DNA from 2 places in the Rhizobium sp. ZK1 genome. Region 2 is predicted to be linked to the other one. Evidence: riboswitches for the same ligand, from Rfam matches in the RefSeq annotation. Region 2 holds a riboswitch; the other holds the start of a gene.

Region 1 (7,852 bases), 560 kb from region 2:
TTTCTGCTAAGCTGTGCCTTTGTCGCGGGAGCGATTTGGCTTAGCTTCCATCCGCCGGCAGGGATAGATCGCCGTTTTATCATCGTTCTGATGCTCATAACGACGGCATTGTTCGGCTACGTTGCGTTGCGTGTATCGCGCAAGCTCTTGTCGAAGAGGCCGGGGATGGTCGTATCGACGGCCGGACTCCGCCTATGGGATTTTCCGGGCCAGATCGTGCCATGGTCCGCCATTCGAAGCTTCGATAGAATCCAGAGCAAGCACGTGGATTCCATTGCTCTTCAGCTTGATCCCCTGTTTGCAAGAACCTTGATCAAGCGAGGGCGGTTCTTCGGCTCCCGCAGTAAGATCAATGTCGTTCTGTCAAATCTTGATGGCCATCCGGCCGAGATATACTATGAGTTCTCGGAATTGGCGTCCGCTGCGCGTGAAGCCGAAGCTCAGGCCCCGCAGGAGGGCGGGAGTGAAGGGCTGGATCCGGTTCTCCACGATGCCCGCTATCCGGTCTTCACCTACGTTCTTATTGCCATTCTGGTCGCAGTCTATGCCTGCGAACTTGCTTTCGGGGTCGATGAGCCGCAGTACGGCGCTCCCAGCGTTCGGACCCTCTACATTCTTGGCGGGACATTTCGACAGAGCATCATTGGCGATGGCGAGTGGTGGCGGCTGTTTACGGCGCCATTTCTGCACGCAGACATCCTTCATATCGCTTTCAATTGCATCGCCCTGTGGTTCGCAGGGCAGCTTTTCGAGCGGCTGATCGGCTGGCGCTGGTTTGCGGCGATTTTCTTCGCAAGCGCCCTTGGCGGATCTGTCGCATCCATATGGATCAATCCACCCGGTATCGTCGGCATCGGTGCCTCCGGCGGGATTATCGGGCTGTTTGCGGCGGTGATCGTCGGCAGCATTCGTTTTCGCTCAGGTCAGATCGCGTATGCCCTGCAGGTGGGGGCAATCCGCATTCTCATTCCATCTCTGCTGCCGTTGTTCGGTGCAGCAAAGGACGGTGACACTGTCGATTATGCTGCGCATCTCGGCGGCGCCGTGACGGGAGCGGTGCTCACATTACTGCTTCTGCGTCTCTGGCCGCGGAAACGCCCGACCCCGCGTTTCGGCGCGGCGGCAATCGGCTTCAGCGCTCTCTTCGTCATCGTAACGCTGGTGTCGCTGCTGCCCATCATCTACACGCGCCAATTCATTGTCGATAATCCGATGATCAACTATTTCGCTGGAAACTATAAGCAGTCCGCTACTGGGTTTGCCAGCAGGGCCGCCGCGGATCCGGCGACCGCGCCTTATTTCAATCTCTGGCGTTATCTCGCTCAGAAGCGAGGCAATGACGTCAAGGCAAACGATGATCTCGCAGTCGCGGCCCGGCAAATGGATCAGGGAGCGTGGCCCTATCCGGTTTACAGCCTTTTTCTGGGCGAGTTGAGACCGGCTGAGGTGATGGCAAGGGCGGCTGACAGCAATCAGCGCTGCGAGGCCGCATTCTATAATGGCGAATGGTATCTGATGGGCGGGGACAGCAGGGAAGCGCGGCAATTGTTCCAGACTGCCCTATCCTCCTGCCCGACGACCTACCTCGAATATGATGGTGCAAAAGGTGAGCTGAACAGGCTTGATGCCCACTAATTTCACGACGTCCGGCTCAGAACTCAACAGATCGATAGCTTGAACTATCCGGCCCGGCGCTTATTCTCAGCCTGCGGATATTGCGCCCATGCCCGCGACGATCGAGAAGGCTAGATGCCATGCAGAAGTTCACTGTGTCCATTACGCGAGAGATTGAGGCCGATTCCGCCGAGGAGGCTGCGCTTCTCCTGTATCAGGAATTGGCGCGGGATGCGGCGCCGCTTCGCTATCTGGTCGCGGACGAGACGAAGCGGACGAGGACTGTGACGCTGAATCGGGACAAGGCGGACGAATTCGCTGCTGTCGATCATACGGCCGATCCCGGCAACTGGTAGGCGGGGGCTGACACGTCAGGCCCATCCGCAACAGATCAAGGCCGCCTGCAGGTCAGGATGAAGCGGCGATAAACCAAGGTTCTGAGCTTGTTTCTGAGGTTGGCGTTCTTCCGCTGCGCGCGGGCGATCGGGGCGTGGGAGTGCAGTTCGATCCCGGCAAAGCCTGCGAATTTCAGGAGCGGCAGCAGCATGTCGGGGCGCAGGCCGGCGCCGAAGGGCAGGGCCGTCATGATGCGCGCGTGGCGGCTGCCGAGTGCGCCGTCATAATTGCTGTCGGCGCCGATGATGCGGTCGATCCAGGAGATCAGCCGGCTGGCGATGCGGCCGGTTGGCTTCGGGCTCGCCCAGTCGCCGTCGAAGAAGAGCAGCAGGCCGCCTGGTTTGAGGATGCGGAACCACTCGCGAAAGGTTTCCTCCGGGCGGGTCAGCGTCCAGACGAGGTGGCGGCAGATGATGGCGTCGTAGCTCGCGTCCGGCTCCAGGGTGTTTTCGGCATCCGCCAGGATAAAGCGCAGGCGCTCCTTGCCGGCATGTTTGGCGCGGGCGACAGCGAGCATCGCCTCGGAGAAATCGAGCGCGGTGACGTCATGGCCGAGATCGTGGATCAGGCGGGTCACTTCGCCGGTGCCGCAGGCAAGCTCCAGCACGCGTTTCGGCTCCGGGCCGAGGGCATCGCGGATCGGCTTCTGCCAGGCGTCTGCCTCCGGGCCGGGGGCGATCCTGTGGCCGAAGGCGAGGTCGAAGGTTTCAGAGCGCTTCGACCAGTAGTCGCGGATCTCTTCCTTGAGATCGAAATTGGGGAGATCGAAATTGGGGAGATCGAAATTGGAGCCGTCCATCCCTCAACCCATCAGATACTGGATATACGTGCGGCCATGCACGGGTGATTTTTCGATATGGGCGCGCACGCCGAAGACGCTGGCGATCAGCTCCTCGGTCAGCACCTCTTCGGGTATGCCTGATGCAACAACCTCGCCCTTCTGCAGCACGGCGAGATGGTCGCAGAACATCGCTGCCAGATTGAGATCGTGCAGGGCGATGATCGAGGTGAGGCCGAGTTTGGAAACCAGCGCCAGGATATCGAGCTGATGCTGGATATCGAGGTGGTTGGTCGGCTCGTCGAGCAGCAATTCGCTCGGGCTCTGGGCCAGCGCCCGGGCGATATGCACGCGCTGGCGCTCGCCGCCCGACAGCGTCTGCCAGAGCTGGCCGGCGCGCTCGGCCATGTCGACGCGGGCAAGCGCTTCCTCGACGGCGGCATCGTCATCGGAGCCCCAGGAGGCGAGGAGGCCGCGATGCGGCGTGCGGCCGAGGCGCACGACATCGCGCACGGTGATCTGCGTATCCGTCGTCGACTGCTGCTCGACGAAGGCGATGCGCCGGGCGAGGGCGGCGCGCGAAAGGCCGGAGACGTCGTCTTCGCCGAGGCGGATGATGCCGGATCTGACCTGCCGCAGCCGGCAGATCAGGCGAAGCAGGCTGGATTTGCCGGAGCCGTTCGGCCCGAGCAGGCCGAGCACCTTGCCCGTTTCGACCGATATGCTGACGCCATTGACGATGACGGTATTGCCGGCGGCATAGGTGACCTTGTCGACTGATATGCTCATGCGCTTCTCCGCACGCGATAGAGGATGATGGCGAAGGCCGGGGCGCCGAAGAGCGCGGTGACGACGCCGATCGGCAGGATCTGCTGCGGAATGATGATGCGCGAGATGATATCGGCGCCGACCATGAAGAGCGCGCCGCCAAGCGCGGTCGCCGGCAGCAGGCGGCCATGCGCCGGCCCGACGAGGAAGCGGGCGGCATGGGGAATGACGAGGCCGACGAAGCCGATGGAGCCGACCATGCTGACGACGCTCGCCGTCATCGCGGCCGTGACGGCGAGCAGGGTGAACTGCACCCGGCGCACCGGGACGCCGAGCGCGGCTGCGGCATCCGTGCCGAAGGCGAAGGCATCGAGCGCACGCACATGCGCGAGGCAGAGGATGAAGCCGATCACGGCGATGGGCACGGAAAGATAGACATCCGGCCAGCGCACGCCGCTCAGCGATCCCAAGAGCCAGAAGAGCACGCCGCGGGCCTGTTCGGCATTGGCCGAGGTGGTGACGATATAGGAGGTCAGCGCATTGAAAAGCTGCGAGCCCGCCACGCCGCAGAGAATGATGCGCTCGCTGGTGCCGCCGGCACCGGCCGCCAGCACGCCGACCAGCAGGAAGGCGGCGACCGCGCCGATGAAGGCCCCGCTCGACAGGCCGAGTATGCCATAACCGAGGCCTGATATCATGACACAGACGGCGCCCGTCGATGCGCCGGCGGAGATGCCGAGCACATAGGGTTCGGCGAGCGGGTTGCGCAGCAGCGCCTGCAGGATCGCGCCGCAAAGCGCCAGCGACGCACCGGCGCTTGCCGCCACCAGCGCGCGGCTGAGGCGGTAATCCCAGATGATGCCCTGATGGATGCGGCTGAGCTCGAACGCCGTGCCGAACAGGCGGTTGGAGACCGCCTTTGCCGTAGTGGCGAGCGGGATGGCGATCTCGCCGATCGACACGGCAAGGCTGATCATCAGTGCGAGCAGGATGACGGCGGCGATGGTGAGCGCGGCAAGCGCCCACCATGTCCTCTGTGGCGAAAGCGCTTGGCTCACTGTGTCAGACCGAAGGACTTGATGCCCTTTGCCAGCGTTTCGATGCCGTCGATCGTGCGGATCGTCGGGTTCATCGACTGAGCGTCCATCATGATGAAGCGCTTGTTTTTCACCGCATCCAGCTCCCTGGTGACCGGATCATTCTCCAGGAAATCCACCTTCACCCTGGGATCGTCGGCGGCATAGCGGCGGCGGTCCATGGTGGCGATGACGATGACGGAAGGATTGGCCTGCGTAATGGTTTCCCAGCCGACGAGGGGCCATTCCTCTTCAGTCGTCACGACGTTCTTCGCGCCGAGCGTTTTCAGGATATAGGCCGGCGCGCTGTTCTTGCCGGCGATGAAGGCATCGCCCTCGACCTCCTTGCTGGAGAACCAGAATACGACAGGCAGGTTCTTCGCCGCTGCACCGGCGACAGAGGCAACGGCATCCGCCTCGCGCTTTTTCAGGTCGGCAATCAGCGCGTCGCCGCGGTCTTTCACGTCGAAGATCTCGGAGAGTTCGGCGATTTCCTGATAGATCAGGTCCATCGTGAACAGTTCCTTGCGCACGCCATCACCGCCATCGGTGTTGATCTTGGCGACGCAATCGGCCGGCGCGACATAGGTGTTGATGCCGAGATCCTTGAACTGCTCGCGCTTGCCGACGGAGCCTTGCGTGCCGACATGCCATTCGAATTCGGCAGTCACAAGATCGGGCTCCGCGCCGACGACGGATTCGAAGCTCGGGTCATTGTCGGCCAGCCGTTTGATCCTGCTGTTGACATCGGCATATTGCGGCAGGACCGGGCCGACCCAGACGGCGGTGCCGGCGATCTTGTCGGCAAGGCCGAGCGAGAACAGCACTTCGGTCATGCCCTGGCCGATCGAAACGATCCTGGCCGGCGCTTTTTCGAAGGTGACCTGCTGGCCGCAATTGGTGAGGGTGAGGGGATATTGGGTGGCGGCAAAGGCGGGCGCAGCAAAGCCGGCCAGCCCGAGCGCGAGGGAAAAGCTCTTCAGAAGCTGTCGCATGGGAAACTCTCGATCAGAAGGAAAAGGGCTGGCGGATGCCGGTGCGCGAAAACGCGAACGAAGCCGGCGAGCGGCAAGCTAGCGGCGGATCGTCCAATCGAGACGGATGGATGGCGGCAGGTGGGGAGGGGTCTTGTCAATCATGTCTGCTCCTTGTCGGGCATCCCCGCCCGGCTTGATTGGATCGTGATCGACGGCAGGTCTCCTGGCTCGCGAATATGTGCCGGTCATCTGCCTTCCCGCGAAATCGCAGTGGCACGGCCCAGAGGCCGAGGGCATGATCGTTGAAGCGATCAACCCCGAGATCGACAATCCGCTTACAGTTGCGGGGGCAGCCACGGTCTCGGTCCCTCTTGGGTCGTCCTCACCGTGTTCCCTATTATTCCCCTCGGAGTTCTCTTCGGGGAACCGTCGCTCCGATCTATGACGCCGCCATGGGCAACGTCAAGCACCGGAATGCGAAGTGTGTCGGATCCGACGCCGCCTTCGTGGCTGACGCCCGAGCCGCGCGGCGGCGGATGTGAGCGCGGTGGCGACTGCGGAGACAGTGAAAGGGCGCCGGTACATGAGATCTCCCTTAATGTAATAACATTACATAGCCACTGTTATAAAGTTACACCTGCGTTGTCCAGTCCCGGCTGTCGGATTTTTGAGAAATTGGGCGCGGGCCTCGTCTGATGTCTGGCCGGCTCTTCATCGTGACGGGATGGCGGCGTATGACGCAAGCCATCGACAGCGATTGGTGAGCCGAGCCCCTTCAAAGCAGCCGATGGCTATTGTGGCGCGACGTCCGTCATCTCTTCACGATCCTGCAGGATGCGGTCGATCAGGCCCCATTCCTGCGCCTCTTGCGCCGTCATGAAGCGATCGCGATCCATTGCCTGCTCGAACTCCTCATAGGATCGGCCGCAATGTTCGGCGTAGAGGCGCGTCATGAGCTGCTTGGTCTTCCTGATTTCCTCCGCATGGATGAGCATGTCGGAGGCCTGGCCCTGGAAGCCGCCGAGGGGCTGGTGGATGAGGATGCTGGCATTCGGAAGGGCATAGCGCTCTCCCGGCTGGCCGGCCATCAGCAGGAAGGAGCCCATGGAGCGGGCCGTTCCCATGCAGAGCGTGTGCACCGGCGCGCGGATGAAGCGCATCGTGTCGTACATGGCAAAGCCGCTGGTCACGACGCCGCCAGGCGAATTGATATAGAGATTGATGGGCTTCTTGGGATTTTCGGCTTCGAGGAACAGCAATTGGGCGCAGACGAGGGCCGAAACGGTGTCGTTGATCTCACCGTTCAGAAAGATGATCCGCTCTCGCAGGAGGCGGGAATAGATGTCGAAGGATCGCTCCCCTCTCGAGGATTGTTCCACGACCATAGGGACGAGTTGCATCGTTTCGCGCATCGGCGAACTCCAATCTTCCAGAGTTGATCAGGGGGAAGGCCTGCCGCGTCAGGCGGCGAGCATCATGGTCTGGCCGTTGCTGTTGGCGACCGATCTCGAAAGCCGCTCGAAAGTGGCTCCGGTCAATTCGTGGACGATCCGCAGGCTGGTTCCGCCGGATGCGTTCGCGGCGATCGTGAAGGTGACGGTGCTTTCGAGATAGGGCGGGGCATCGTCGCGCAATCGGTAGCGGATTTCCTTGCCTGGCGTCTCGGAGAGCGATTGCGGATCGGCAAGCGCTTCCTTCGGCAGCCATTTCTCCCGGAATTCCGCAATGCTGATCGCGCGCCAGACCTTTTCCAGTGGCGCATCCAGCTCATATGTCTGTTCGAAGCCGCTTTGTTGTTGCTTGGCTTGCACCTTGGCTTTCACCTCGTTCATTGATCCATATCCTTCAGCAAGAGCTTGAGATCATCGATGCGGGCCGGCCAGTAGGCGCGATATTTCGCCAGCCATTGGGCGATGAGGGTGAGCCCTTCGGGGTCGACCTCGTAATTCACGAAACGACCCTCCTTCTGTTCGCGCACCAGCCTTGCCGCTCGCAACACGGCGAGATGCTGGGACATCGCCGGCTGGCTGATATCCATGCCTTGGCGAAGCGCGCTGGCATTCATGCTGCCGGTCGCCAGTTTCTCGAAGATCGTGCGGCGTGTCGGGTCCGCGAGGGCGCGGAAAATGTCGTGTTCCATCATGATGACACATAAGCACAGACTTATGTGATTCGCAAGGGCTTGCGTCATCTGCGCGTCTTGCGAACCCGATGCGAGCGCCGAGGTCTCCGTCGGGCGGAAA
Region 2 (7,852 bases):
AATGGATCGAATTGGCGCGCAGTATTCCGCCGTCGCCGCAAATTGCAATGCGTATCGGCGTCGCGCAAGGCAAACAGAGGATGGGGCTGCCCTTCATCAATTTTTTGCCGCAGATAGCTACGGCTTTTGAAGCGGCTTATTGCGGTGCACGCAGGGGCGGATTAAATGAATGACATGACACAGGAAAACGCTCTCTCCCATACGTTCAACATCGCCATCGCCCAGCTGAACCCCACGGTGGGCGATGTCGCCGGAAACCTTGCCAAGGTGCGCGAGGCGCGCGCCGATGCGGCGCGGCAGGGCGCGCATATCCTCATGATGACCGAGCTTTTCATCTCCGGTTATCCGCCGGAAGACCTGGTGCTGAAGCCGGCCTTCATCCAGGCTTGCTGGAGGGCGGTGGAAAGCCTTGCGGCCGATACCGCAGATGGCGGGCCGGGTATCGTCATCGGTTTTCCGCGCCAGGACGAGACGGGGCGCTATAATTCCATCGCCGTGCTCGACGGCGGCAAGGTCATTGCCATCAGAGACAAGATCGACCTGCCGAATTACGGCGAATTCGACGAGAAGCGCGTCTTCGATCAGGGCGCCATGCCCGGACCGGTGAATTTCCGCGGCGTGCGCATCGGCATTCCGATCTGCGAGGATATCTGGGGCGATCTCGGCGTCTGCGAGACGCTGGCTGAAAGCGGGGCGGAAATCCTGCTCGTGCCGAACGGCTCGCCCTATTACCGCGGCAAGGTCGATATCCGCCATCAGGTGGTGCTGAAGCAGGTCATCGAAACCGGCCTTCCCATGGTCTACGCTGCCCAACTCGGCGGTCAGGACGAGCTCGTCTTCGACGGCGCAAGCTTTGCCTTCAATGCCGACAAGTCGCTCGCCTTCCAGCTCAGCCAGTTCGAAACGGCGCTTGCGGTGACTACCTGGAAACGCACCGAAAATGGCTGGCGCTGCGCCGAAGGGCCGATGGCGCGCATTCCGGAAAGCGAAGAGGCCGATTACCGCGCCTGCCTGCTCGGCTTCCGCGACTATGTTAACAAGAACGGCTTCAGGAATGTCGTGCTCGGGCTCTCGGGCGGCATCGATTCGGCGATCTGCGCGGCAATCGCCGTCGATGCGCTCGGCGAAGAGCGGGTACGCACAGTCATGCTGCCGTACTATTATACCTCCGAGGACTCGCTGAAGGACGCGGCCGATTGCGCGAAGGCGCTTGGCTGCCGCTACGACATCGTGCCGATCGAGGCGCCGGTGACGGGCTTTTCCTCGGCGCTGTCGAACCTCTTCGAGGGCACGAACAGCGGCATTACCGAGGAGAACCTGCAGAGCCGTGCGCGCGGCACGATCCTGATGGCGATCTCCAACAAGTTCGGCTCGATGGTCGTCACGACCGGCAACAAGTCGGAAATGTCGGTCGGTTACGCGACGCTCTATGGCGACATGAACGGCGGCTTCAATCCGATCAAGGACCTCTACAAGATGCAGGTCTATGCGTTGGCCCGCTGGCGCAACGGGAATGTGCCGCCGGATGCGCTCGGCCCCTCGGGCGTGGTCATTCCGCAGAATATCATTGACAAGGCGCCCTCGGCCGAGCTTCGCCCTGACCAGAAAGACCAGGATTCGCTGCCGCCTTATCCTGTCCTCGACGACATTCTCGAATGCCTGGTCGAGCGGGAAATGGGTGTCGAGGAGATCGTGGCGCGCGGCCATGATGTCGAAACGGTACACCGCATCGAGCATCTGCTCTATCTCGCCGAATACAAGCGCCGCCAGTCGGCGCCGGGCGTGAAGATCACCAAGAAGAATTTTGGCCGCGACCGGCGCTACCCGATCACCAACCGGTTCCGGGATCGCTGAGACGCTTCAAAAATCTGGGAGGGATGAATGCGCAGCTCAGTTGAAATCTACAATGTGCGGCGGGGCGAAAGCCGTGTCATCTGGCAGACGGAAGCGCTGGTGGAGGCGCCGAATTTCTCGCGCGACGGCGCCTATCTGCTGATCAATGGCGACGCGCTGCTCTACCGGCTGCGGCTCGACGGCAGCGATCTTGTCGAGAAGGTCGATACCGGCTTTGCCGTCCATTGCAACAATGACCACGGCATTTCGCCTGATGGCGAGGAGATCGTCATTTCCGACAAGACCGAGTTCGGCAAGTCGGCGATCTACATCCTCCCGATCGAGGGCGGCAAGCCGCGTCTGATCACCAGAAACCTGCCGTCCTACTGGCATGGCTGGTCACCCGATGGGCGCGAGCTTGCCTATTGCGGCATCCGCAACGACGTCTTCGACATCTACACGATCTCGGTCGATGGCGGCGAGGAGAAGCGGCTGACGCATGGCGAGGGCCGCAATGACGGGCCGGACTGGTCGGCGGACGGGCAGTGGATCTATTTCAATTCCAGCCGCACCGGGCTGATGCAGATCTGGCGCATCCACCCCGACGGCACGGGTCTCCAGCAGGTCACATCGGACAATTACGGCAACTGGTTCGCCCATCCGTCGCCCAACAACGACAAGGTGCTGATCCTCTCCTACGACCCCGATGTCTTCGACCATCCGCGTGATCTGAACGTGCGGCTGCGCATGATGGATATGGATGGCGGCAATCTGACGGAGCTGTTCGAGCTTTTCGGCGGGCAGGGCACGATCAATGTGCCGAACTGGTCGCCGGATGGCGAGGAATTCGCCTATGTGCGGTATTTTCCGGTGAGATCTTGAGAGGGCGCATCGCAGTTTGATGATGGAGTGCTCGTGGCCTCAAGTCCTATGCAACCCTTCTCAAGCTAGCATCGCTCACTCATCAGAGGGACCTTCATACAATTATGCACAAGGTATTGCTCGCGGCGTTTGCCTTTTTGATCTGCTGCCGTGCTTTGCTGTTTGTTACGTTTCCGGTCGAGTATCTGCGATGGTTCGGAAAATATCAGGAGTCGCAAATTTTGAATCAGATGGCGGTACCCATCGCCAAATTCTATATTCAGAATGATGTTAGATATGCTTGCGGCAATGAGACGTACTTCAGAAATTATAACGCTATGAACTTCTTCGATGATCTGCCTCTCACCCAGGAAGAGGAGTTCATACTCCAGTCACAGGATAAGATTGCTCTCCTGTTTTTAAGCGACGTCGTTGACGACGAGAACGAATATCTCGGCTCTATCCGCACAGTGACCAATTATAATTTGCTCGTCGCCTCTAAGTGCTTGCACAGGCGCATTTCGTGAAAGCGCCAGCGGCGGTAGCCGCGTGACTTGGTTTGTGGGATATCTGAAAAGTACAGACTCGTTCGTCGGCGGTACTCTATGCATTATGATCCCGCTTATCCCACAATATTGCCTCCACTCATCGCGCTACCGATTTTTCTTATTTCGAATGTCATGGCGCCTCTATTGGCGCATCTTGTCGGGCGTTCACTCAAGCGTTTAAAGTGGATGCCACATATGTTCGCATTTCTGTGGGTACTAGCTTCCGTTTTGACCTTCAGTCTCGTCGGAATGCCGAGGATAGCGCCAGACGAGATGGAAGGTCCCGGCGACGGTATCGTAATGCTTCCACTCGCGTTGGAAGCATTAGCCGTACTGGCGGGATATGTCCTGGCAATGGTATTTTTGCTTGTCGCTCGCCTTCTCAATCGGAGCAATTCGAGATCACACCTGCCGTCCTGAAGTAAAAGATGGTCGGCGAATGATATTGTGCAGCCGCGCCATCTTTGATGGAGGGGCGGTGGATTATAGGCGATAGCACGGCGGGATTTCGCCCGCCGCACTTCATTCTCTCGCTCAGGCCGCGACGGCAGCCTTGCGGCGATCACGGACGGCCTTCGCCAGGTCCTCGAGCACGTCGACAGACATATCCCAGCCGATGCAGCCATCGGTGATCGACTGGCCGTAGACGAGCGGCTTGCCGGGGACGAGATCCTGGCGGCCGGCGACGAGGTTGCTCTCGATCATCATGCCCTTGATGTGGTGATTGCCGGCGACGATCTGGCCGGTGACGTCGTGGACGACCTTCGGCTGGTTCATCGGATCCTTGCCGCTGTTGGCGTGGCTGGCATCGATCAGCATGCGTGGGTCGACACCGAGCTTGGTTGCCTCGGCGATGACGGCCTGCACATCGGCCGCTTCATAGTTCGGACGCTTGCCGCCGCGCAGGATGATGTGGCAGTCCTCGTTGCCGCGGGTGGAGGCGATCGCTGCCTGTCCGTCCTTGGTGACGGCCGGGAAATGGTGCGGCTGGGAAGCGGCCATGATCGCGTCGAGCGCGACACGCGCGCCGCCATCCGTGCCGTTCTTGAAGCCGATCGGGCAGGAGAGACCCGAGGCGAGCTGGCGGTGGATCTGGCTTTCGGTCGTGCGCGCGCCGATGGCGCCATAGCTGACGAGATCGGCGATATATTGCGGCGTGATCGTATCGAGGAATTCGCAGCCGGCCGGCAGGCCCATGGCGTTGATGTCGAGCAGCAGGCGGCGCGCAAGGCGCAGGCCTTCCTCGATACGGTAGGTGCCGTCGAGATGCGGGTCGTTGATCAGGCCTTTCCAGCCGATGGTGGTGCGGGGCTTTTCGAAATAGACGCGCATGACGATTTCGAGATCGCCGGACAGGCGTCGTCGCTGCTCAACGAGCCGGGACGCATATTCGCGGGCGGCTGCCGGATCATGGATCGAGCAGGGGCCGATGACGACGAGCTGGCGGTCGTCCTTGCCGGTCAGGATATTATGGATCGTGTCGCGTGTGCCGGTCACGGTCTCGGTGACCGCTGATGTCCGCGGGATTTCCGAGATGATATCGGCCGGCTTGGTCAGCGGGGTGATCTCGACGATGCGCAGATCATCAATGGTGTCAGTCACGGTATGCTCTCCTGTTTGGTCATACCGTGCGGAACAAAAAAGCCGCCAGGTAGACTAGCGGCTGTTCGGGTTGTCGTCGCGTTAGATTTGGTTACGCACAGACCCGCATCCGCTGGAAGCAGCGGTACGAATAAAATCGCGATGCGTAGACGGACGAGATCGACATGCTGGCTATGTAGCGATGCGGAAACAAATTGTCACGCGGAATTTTGCAAGTGACAGTTCCTTACCGGGCAGGGGCGGAGATGCAGTTCCGTTCCAGGCATATTCGCCGAATTGACTTGCTGCCATGCCGTTTCCACGCCATAGATCGCCCGTCAGGTGCCCGCCGTCACAAGCGGGAGAATCGGGAATCCGGTGCAAGACCGGAACGTGCCCAACGCTGTAAGGCCGACGCTTGCCGCTCACCACGCCACTGGCCTCAAGGCCGGGAAGGCTGCGGCCAAGTGGATGACGCCAAGTCAGAAGACCGGCCTGGCAAGATAGACCCAACCCGCGCGGACGGCGGGCGGTTGCGTTGTTGGGGATTTGACGATGCGACCCATTGACGATGCCGTTTGCCCGGCATCCAGCTTTTCTGCGGCCGAACGCGAGGCCGTCTATCATGCGATCATGACGCGGCGCGATGTGCGCTGCCAGTTCCTGCCCGATCCCCTGCCGGATGATCTCGTCACCCGATTGCTGATGGCGGCCCATCACGCGCCTTCGGTCGGTTTCATGCAGCCGTGGAATTTCATTCTGGTGAAAAGTGCCGAGGTGAGGGCGCAGGTGCGCGATGCCTTCGCGAAGGCGAATGAGGAAGCGGCCCTGATGTTTACCGCCGAGCGGCGGCAGGCCTATCGCTCGCTGAAGCTCGAAGGCATCGTCGAGGCGCCGCTCGGAATCTGCGTGACTTGTGATCCTACCCGCAGCGGCAGCGTGGTGCTGGGGCGCACGCATAATCCGCGCATGGACAGCTATTCCACCGTCTGCGCCATCCAAAACCTGTGGCTTGCGGCGCGAGCGGAAGGCGTCGGCATCGGCTGGGTCAGCATTTTTCGCGAGGGCGACCTGAAGGAAATCCTCGGCATCCCCGATCATATCGAGGTGGTGGCCTGGCTCTGCGCCGGCTTCGTCGACCGGCTCTATGACCAGCCGGAACTGGCGGTCAAAGGCTGGCGGCAGCGCATGCCGCTGGAAGATCTCGTCTTCCATGACGGCTGGGGACGATCGGACCGTGAGCCGGTCACTACTGCTGTTGAGGTTGAGGGCCAGGTGTCGCCGGATTAGCGAGATCGATCTTGCCCTGATCGCCGGCAAGGAATTGCGGGCCGACCTGCCGGACCTTGCTGGCAGAGGGATCATAGGGGCGATCCGCCACCTGCGGCTGCGAGGCAGGCGGGGTGCCGACCGCCTTCGGCGCTTCCGTCCGGATCGTGGTGATCGAGCCCTTCGGCTCGGGCGCCGGCGCATAGGCGGCCTGGCTCTTTCGCATCTGCTCGTAATAGGCAGACAGATTGCAGGAGCAGGCGGATTTTTCGCCAGGTGCACGGGTCTTGTAGGCGAAGGCGTTCTTCATCGCGCTGTAGGGCGCTCCGGTTGCCGTCGAAATCATGTTCGAGGTCTCGGTGCTGGAAACCTCGCGATAGAAGAGTTCCGTCTCGAGGCCGGGGCACATCTTCGCGCAGGTCGCGGCATCACGGTCGAAATCGACCGAGGTGGCATTGTTGCTGATCGGGAAGAAGCCGCCATCGCAGGTGCGCACGCAGATGGTGCTGACGGGCGAGAGCATTTCGGCGCGCGGCAGGCCATAGCGCTCGCCGCCGCCGAGCGGGATGAACGTGTCGCTGCGCATGGCCTGCTCTTCGATGCTCGGAGCCGGCGCGTAGGCGTCGCCTTCGGCAGGCCCGCTGAAACTGTCGCTGTTGCAGTCATTGTCTTCGAGCGCGGCCATCAGTTCCGCGCGGGCCGCATCGGGGCCGGACTGGCGCAACTCGTTGCGGCGATGCTGAAGGAAGCTGATATTGTCGACCATCCTGGCTTCAGCATGCTCGAGCTCGGAGCAGAAGCCGGCGTTGTCGCCGCCAACGACGACCATGCTGCCGGAGGTGCAGCCATACCGGCGCAGATCGCTGCGCACCTTGCGCAATTCGAGATTCTGTTCGGCAAGCGCGCCGGCATATTGGCGCATCTCGCTGCTGCTGTTGCCGAAGGTTTGCGGCAGGTCGGCAAGGCGCCCGCGCAGATCCTCACAGATCGCATTGGTCTGCGCCGCCGCAGGAGCCGCGAATGCCAGACAGAAAACGAGATACAGGTTTCGGCGCTTCACGACGTCGTTCCGGAAAGAGAAAAGCATCTATCAGTGCGTTGCGGCTTCCATCCACCGCGCTTTGTCTTAACGTGTTTCCCTTAATAAGCTCGCAGTAATTCCTAGCGTATTTTTGCGATCTTATCCAGCAAGCCGGATGCTTCCACTTTCCCGCTTCCTGCAACCGCGCGGGAAGCCGTTGATATCCAGACAGTTGATATGACAGATAATTCCGACGAATCCCGCACACGCGAAACGTCCGCAGAGACACCGGACACCCGGCGGGGCCTTCACGTTTTCGTGGACGGTTGTTTGGAACCCGGCGCAAGGCATGGGGGATGGGCCTTCGTCGCCTACCGCGATGGTATCGAGATCGCCTCCGGCTTTGGCGGTGCAAAGGATTCATCCAATAACGCGATGGAAGTGACGGCCGTGCTTGAGGCGGCAATCTGGATCAACGGCTCAGCAGCTGATGTAGCGGCAGTCATCTGGTCCGATTCCGCCTATGCCGTCGAAGGCTGCAACAGCTGGCGTCCGATCTGGAGAAACAATGGCTGGAAGAAAAGCAACCCGACCGGCAAGGCCAGAAACCGAGCGATATCAGATGCGAAAATCTGGAAAGCCATCGATATCCAGCTATCCGAGAATTCCCTGATAAGCATTGCCTGGTGCAAGGGCCATTCCGGCGCCGATGGTAACGAACGGGCCGATGCGCTGGCAG

What was found. Region 2 has a riboswitch for cobalamin ahead of bluB (5,6-dimethylbenzimidazole synthase). Riboswitches for the same ligand answer to the same signal wherever they lie in the genome.
Region 1: it holds a riboswitch for cobalamin, as region 2 does, so the genes downstream of both, ACK9YZ_RS12370 (ABC transporter substrate-binding protein) here and bluB (5,6-dimethylbenzimidazole synthase) in region 2, are expected to answer to the same signal.

The regions. Positions count from the first base shown of each region.
Region 1 is NZ_CP180586.1:2,379,554-2,387,405, reverse strand. Features, by position in the region: gene ACK9YZ_RS12395 (rhomboid family intramembrane serine protease) at 1-1,635, shown strand, start outside; gene ACK9YZ_RS12390 (hypothetical protein) at 1,755-1,970, shown strand; gene ACK9YZ_RS12385 (class I SAM-dependent methyltransferase) at 2,006-2,809, opposite strand; gene ACK9YZ_RS12380 (ABC transporter ATP-binding protein) at 2,813-3,577, opposite strand; gene ACK9YZ_RS12375 (FecCD family ABC transporter permease) at 3,574-4,614, opposite strand; gene ACK9YZ_RS12370 (ABC transporter substrate-binding protein) at 4,611-5,627, opposite strand; cobalamin riboswitch at 5,805-6,055, opposite strand; gene ACK9YZ_RS12365 (ATP-dependent Clp protease proteolytic subunit) at 6,401-7,021, opposite strand; gene ACK9YZ_RS12360 (SRPBCC family protein) at 7,070-7,441, opposite strand; gene ACK9YZ_RS12355 (ArsR/SmtB family transcription factor) at 7,438-7,752, opposite strand.
Region 2 is NZ_CP180586.1:1,819,727-1,827,578, reverse strand. Features, by position in the region: gene ACK9YZ_RS09365 (hypothetical protein) at 1-173, shown strand, start outside; gene ACK9YZ_RS09360 (NAD+ synthase) at 175-1,854, shown strand; gene ACK9YZ_RS09355 (TolB family protein) at 1,882-2,715, shown strand; gene ACK9YZ_RS09350 (hypothetical protein) at 2,820-3,221, shown strand; gene ACK9YZ_RS09345 (3-deoxy-7-phosphoheptulonate synthase) at 3,777-4,844, opposite strand; cobalamin riboswitch at 5,147-5,337, shown strand; gene bluB (5,6-dimethylbenzimidazole synthase) at 5,379-6,113, shown strand; gene ACK9YZ_RS09335 (DUF2865 domain-containing protein) at 6,073-7,152, opposite strand; gene ACK9YZ_RS09330 (ribonuclease H family protein) at 7,351-7,852, shown strand, end outside.